One region of the Peribacillus sp. NPDC097197 genome, then DNA from elsewhere that is predicted to be linked to it. Evidence: riboswitches for the same ligand, from Rfam matches in the RefSeq annotation. Region 1 holds a riboswitch; the other holds the start of a gene.
What was found. Region 1 has a riboswitch for S-adenosylmethionine ahead of ACQKL6_RS01855 (methionine ABC transporter ATP-binding protein). Riboswitches for the same ligand answer to the same signal wherever they lie in the genome.

Region 1 (3,269 bases):
ATAACTAATTGACTACCTGTTACTAAAGTGCTATATTTTGTATGAAGTACATACGTTATAGACGCATCATACACGAGGATGGAATGTCTGCCATTTACAAAACGCGCTTATCCAGGCGACATCGTTCAATAGGGAAATTTCTATGGACGGTGGCGGGAAGTTCCGACTTCTTCATATTATAAGGTTCCTTGCATATAACAAGAGAAGAGGCAATATCGCTTTAATCCCTACTAAAACAATGGAAGAAGGGGAGAATAATGACAGAAAAAAATTACCGCTTTGAGACGTTGAGTGTGCATGGCGGTTTAAAAGTCGACGAAACGGGTGCCCGCGCCGTGCCCATTTATCAAAGTAATGCTTATTTGTTCAAAGATACAGATCATGCAGCGAATCTGTTTGGATTAAAAGAGAATGGCTATATCTATACGAGGCTTCACAATCCCACTGTCAGTGTCTTTGAAGAAAGAATGGCCCTGTTAGAAGGGGGAATCGGTGGATTGGCAGTTGCAAGCGGCATGGCCGCTATATCCCTTTCCATCCTTAATATCGCTGGTATGGGGGATGAAATCGTTTCTGCTTCAACACTGTACGGCGGGACCTATAATTTATTTGAAAATACACTCCCTAAATACGGAATCAAAGTGAAATTCGTCTCACCTGATGATCCGGAAAATTTCAAACGGGCAATCACTCCACGAACGAAGGCCATATTTGCCGAAACAATCGGCAACCCAAGCTTAAGGGTTCTTGATATCGAAGCAGTGGCGGAAATAGCCCACGAAGCAGGGATACCTCTTATCATTGATAACACTTTCGCAACGCCGTATCTGTGCCGACCAATAGACTTTGGGGCGGATATTGTCATCCATTCAGCTACAAAGTGGCTATTGGGTAATGGTACGACATTAGGGGGAGTCATCATCGACGGTGGTAAATTCGATTGGAATTCGCCTAATTATCCAGGCTTTACGGAACCTGACCCTAGTTACGATGGACTTGTCTATTCCGAAGCGGTAGGGCCTGCTGCCTTTATCACGAAAGCGCGTGTGCAATTGCTTCGGGATTTGGGACCGACGTTAAGTGCTCAAAGTGCATTCCAGTTCACGCTTGGCCTGGAAACGCTCCATGTCAGGATGAAGGAACACCTGTTGAATACGAGGACGGTCATTCAATACTTGGAGAACCATCCGGCAGTCTCATGGGTTTCTTATCCGGGTAACGATGATCATCCCGATAAAGCCCTAGCGGATAAATACTTGCCTAAGGGAGCCGGATCTGTGGTGACGTTTGGAATTAAGGGTGGACGTGAAGCAGGTTCCACACTCATCAATTCGGTAGAGTTATGGTCGCATGTCGCCAATGTCGGGGATGCTAAAAGCCTAATCATCCACCCAGCAAGTACAACTCACCAGCAATTGAATGATGCAGGACTGGTCAAGGCCGGTGTCAGCGCCGACCAGGTTCGCCTTTCAATCGGTATTGAAAATGTAGACGATTTACTTGAAGATCTAGAGCAAGCGATTGAAAAAGCGACGAATATCGTGTCAGTGAATTCTCAAAGAGTTTAATGGAGAAACAGGTACACCCTAGGATTTTACATTGCACTCCTTTTTTATCTGTGTTAAAATTTCAGACATAGTAAAGTGAATGTTAAGACAAAAAAGAATAGTCCATATATAGCTCTTATCAAGAGAGGTGGAGGGATGTGCCCGTTGAAACCCGGCAACCGACAAGGATTTTCCTTGGAAAGGTGCCAATTCACACAAAGCGTAGAGGCTTTGGGAGATGAGAGGAAGGCCTGCTTTTCCCTGCCTTTCTGCTCATGCAGAAGGGCTTTTTCTATTTTCTTTGAATCATAGAGGATAGATTCATCAGGAGGCCATAAAAATAAATCGACTAAATTCATAGGCTTAATTGGATAAAGAGGTGAGCATACATGATTACATTGTCAAACGTCAGTAAACTTTTTCGAACAGGAAAAGGAAATAGCGAAACGATTCATGCCGTGAATAGTGTGAATTTAGAAATAAATAAAGGTGAGATTTTCGGAGTCATCGGATACAGTGGGGCTGGCAAGAGTACGCTCATACGTATGCTGAATGGGTTGGAACGGCCTACTGAGGGCTCCGTGAACGTTGCGGGAAATGAAGTTTCAACAATTAAAGGGTCTAAGCTTCGTAAAGCCCGTCAAGAGATTAGCATGATTTTTCAGCATTTTAATCTCTTGTGGTCAAGGACCGTTCAAGAAAATATATCCTTTCCTTTGGAAATTGCAGGCATCTCCAAGCAAGAACGTATCAAGCGCGTCAATGAACTCATTAAGTTAGTTGGATTGGAAGGAAGAGAAAAAGCGTATCCATCGCAGCTAAGTGGTGGACAGAAGCAAAGGGTGGGAATAGCGAGGGCTCTTGCCAATAACCCGAAAGTGCTTTTGTGTGATGAGGCCACGTCCGCTCTAGATCCCCAGACAACCGATTCCATCCTGGAATTGCTTGTGGATATAAATCAACGCCTTGGTTTAACCATTGTCTTGATTACACATGAGATGCATGTCATTCGGAAGATTTGCAATCGAGTGGCTGTGATGGAAAGTGGACGGGTAGTCGAACAGGGAGCTGTCCTGGAAGTATTCAGAAACCCTAAAGAACAGATGACTAAGCGTTTTGTTCAGCAGGTGACGGAACCAGAAGAGACAAAAGAAACGATGGAGCATTTGTTTGAACGGTATCCAGCAGGAAAAGTGATTCAACTGACATTCGTGGGGGATCATGCAGAAAGCCCGTTGATCACAAAATTGGTACGTAATTTTGAGTTGGATGTGAACATTGTCCAGGGGAAGATATCACAAACGAGAAGCGGCTCATATGGAACATTGTTCATCCACCTTGATGGCAGTGAAGATGAAATGCTCCGCGCAATCGAATTCATAAAAGCACAGCAGGTAGGCGTGGAGGTGATTACTCATGCTTGAAGAATTATTGCCGAATGTAGATTGGGAAGACATCATAGAAGCGACGAAAGAAACGCTGTATATGACAAGTATTTCAGTTGTAGCGACCTTTTTTATAGGGATACTATTGGGGTTGCTTCTGTTTTTAACAGGCAAGGGGAATATGTGGGAGAATCGGGGCGTTAACGGTGTGTTAAGTGCTTTCGTTAATATTTTCCGTTCGATTCCATTCCTTATCTTGATTGTATTATTAATTCCGTTCACCAAATTACTTGTCGGTAGCATGATTGGTGAGAATGCGGCATTACCAGCACTCATT
Region 2 (3,269 bases), on a different contig from region 1:
ATTCTTAATGGATCAACATCCGGATCCACGTCAATCAGGCCCTCATCCAATAAAACTTTAAGTGCACGGGAGAGGTTGACTGGGTCATTGGGAACGGCGATGGTCGCACCATTTTTAATATCGGTCAATGATTTGTATTCCGTGGAGTAAATGCCCATCGGTGCCGTTGGAACAATAATAAGGTCAGAGAGCTCTAAGTCATGTTCCTTTGCGAAATTATCCATATACACTTTATGCTGAAAGAGGTTGGCATCGATCGAACCATTACCAAGTGATTTATTCGGCTGGATATAATCACTGAATTCGACGATGTCCACTTTGTAGCCAAGGTCTTCAAGTCCGGGTTGTATGGCTTCTATGACCATGTCGGCATAAGGGCCAGTCGTTGCCCCGATTTTTAATTCTTTCTTGTCCTCCGTTTTAGTTGTCGCATCGTCATTTCCGCAAGCTGACAACCCAAGGGCTAATGCACATATAGATAATAATGAAGTGATTTTTTTCATGAAAAATTCCTCCTTGTTTAATGTAGTGTCATCGTTAACATTCATGAATCTTATCGTTTGTTTACATAGTGAGAGGCCTTATCGCCTATCATTTGGATGATTTGGACAAGACAGATCAGAACGACCACCGTTGTGATCATGATCGTGTTGTCATAACGGTAATAGCCGAAACGAATCGCGAGGTCACCGATTCCTCCTCCGCCGATTGTTCCTGCCATAGCCGAGAAGCCGATGAGTGATATCGTCGTTAATGTCACGCCTTGGATGATTCCAGGCCTTGCTTCAGGAAGAAGCACATCCTTGATGATCATCCATGGGGAAGCGCCCACGGCGATCGCGGCTTCGATCACTCCCTTATCTATTTCCCTCAATGTAGATTCTACGATCCTAGCGAAAAAAGGTATGGCGGAGACTGATAGGGAAACGGAAGCCGCTAGCGGTCCAATCGTTGACCCGGTAAGGAATTCGGTTAAAGGAAGCAAAGCGACTAAAAGAATGATAAACGGAATCGAGCGGACTAGATTAACCACGAAACCGAGGGACCGATTCAACGTGATATTTTCAAAGAACAAATTCCTGGTCGTCGTAAACAGCAATACTCCTAGAGGCAGTCCAATCAGGAGGGCAACCGCAAGGGAAATTCCGACCATATAAATCGTTTCCAGAAAGGCTTTATTAAGGTCAGGCAAAATATTGATGATGGAATCAAGCAGTGACATGCTTTAACACCTCCACGGATCGGGTCCGGCTTATTATGTATTCAAGGGCTACTTGCACTTCTTCAGGCTCACCAATCAATTCGATGATCAAGATTCCTAGAGGGATATCCTGGATATATTCAATTTTCCCGTGCAGGATATTCCCTCTGACAGAATAGTTTTGTAGAGTATCCGAGAGAATCGATTCACCAGCGGTTTGCCCTTCAAATTGTATTTTGATAATCGTTCCTTTGTTTTCCCTTATAAGGTGGGGAGGAAGTTCAAAATCCAGCACGCTGCTGATGAACTGCTTAGTCAGTTCTTGTTTGGGTTGTGAAAATATTTCATAAACAGGGCCATCTTCAATAATTCGTCCATCTTGCATGACGGAGACACGATGGCACAGTTCCTTGACCACTTCCATTTCATGGGTGATCAGCACGATGGTGATGCCCAGTTCTTTATTGATCTTTTTCAACAACTGTAAGATCGACTTCGTAGTGGTTGGATCAAGGGCTGATGTCGCTTCATCACATAATAGGACGGTAGGGTCATTCGCTAAGGCCCGTGCAATGCCTACCCGCTGTTTTTGTCCGCCACTGAGTTGAGCCGGATAAACATCTTTTTTATCCCGAAGGCCAACGATATCCAAAAGTTCCAGAACGCGGTTAGTAATGACCTCCTTTGGTTGATGGGCGGCTTTCAAGGCGAAGGAGATATTGTCAAAAACCGTTTTGGAACTGACTAGGGAAAAATGCTGAAATATCATGCCGATTTTCTGGCGTTGTTTGCGAAGCTCCTGGCTTGATAAGGTTGTTAAGTCGACGCCATCGATGATGATGCTACCATTGGTCGGACGCTCAAGAAGATTCAGACAGCGAATCAATGAACTCTTTCCCGCGCCGCTATACCCGACAATCCCATAAACCTCTCCCGTTTGAATGGTTAAAGATACATTATCCACTCCGATAACTCGGGTATTCTTCGAGATATATTCCTTTCGAACTGAACGAATTTCAATCATGATGCTATCCTCCTTATACATAAAAAAGCTACCTCTATCATTCAGAAAGAGGCAGCGAAATTATATCCCGTCTTATCTTTCAGAATGGTATTTCATTCTGCAGGAAGGGGCACCATTCCCGATGTGGGGCGGTTGCCGGACGTCATAGGGCCTGGTCCCTCAGTCACTCTTGATAAGTTAATTACTATTTTAGTATTTTATTATTTTTTTAATATAATCTATATTATTTGTTAAATACAGTAATGTCAATTATTTTTTGAATTTTATCAAGATTATGAATCAAACGATCTACTTGCCCAGATTATAGTGGCCATTTGCTAAGTTACACGGAACGTCCCGGATCTTACATGGCCTGTCTGCGTAAGAATATGGACTTTGATCACTCCCATCATTAGAAAAAATATTATACTTGTAAAAAGTATGGAGAGATAATACATTTATTGTAAGTAAATTAGTAAATAAAGGATGATGAGTTTTTCCAAAAAAATGATTGGGGTGGAAAGTCATGCTGGAAATGAAAACGATAAACGATGTGGTTTGCGTAAAAGGGACACCGGAAGGAAACAAATCAGGCATGAGCGTGAATGTGTTCTTAACCGATGGCATGTTAGTTGATACGGGTGCAAAAATCTTGTTGAAGGAACTTACTCCATTCTTTGAAACCGCTGATTACGATATGGTTGCGCTGACGCATTATCATGAGGACCATACGGGTGGGGCCGCATGGATACAGGAACATAGGAACGTTCCCATCTATATTCATCCGATGTCCCTCGATATTTGTGCAAAGGATGCAGAATATCCCGTTTACCGTAGAGTTTTTTGGGGAGATAGGGATGCCTTCAAGGCAGAACCATTAGGAGGGGTCGTCCATTCACGCACTCAAACATGGGAGCCAATCTTTACGCCAGGGCATTCGAGGGACCATATGGTTTACCTGAACCATAGTAATGGCATGCTGTTTTCGGGTGACCTGTTTGTAACGCCGAAAACGAAGCTAGTTTTAAGGGAAGAATCTATCCCGGTCATCATGGAATCCATCAA

Region 2: linked by a shared signal. The riboswitch ahead of ACQKL6_RS18200 (methionine ABC transporter ATP-binding protein) and the one ahead of ACQKL6_RS01855 (methionine ABC transporter ATP-binding protein) in region 1 are both predicted to bind S-adenosylmethionine.

The regions. Positions count from the first base shown of each region.
Region 1 is NZ_JBNNST010000001.1:396,838-400,106, forward strand. Features, by position in the region: gene ACQKL6_RS01850 (O-acetylhomoserine aminocarboxypropyltransferase/cysteine synthase family protein) at 258-1,568, shown strand; SAM riboswitch class I at 1,681-1,792, shown strand; gene ACQKL6_RS01855 (methionine ABC transporter ATP-binding protein) at 1,937-2,971, shown strand; gene ACQKL6_RS01860 (methionine ABC transporter permease) at 2,964-3,269, shown strand, end outside.
Region 2 is NZ_JBNNST010000018.1:54,750-58,018, reverse strand. Features, by position in the region: gene ACQKL6_RS18210 (MetQ/NlpA family ABC transporter substrate-binding protein) at 1-503, opposite strand, end outside; gene ACQKL6_RS18205 (methionine ABC transporter permease) at 554-1,222, opposite strand; gene ACQKL6_RS18200 (methionine ABC transporter ATP-binding protein) at 1,209-2,225, opposite strand; SAM riboswitch class I at 2,295-2,404, opposite strand; gene ACQKL6_RS18195 (MBL fold metallo-hydrolase) at 2,731-3,269, shown strand, end outside.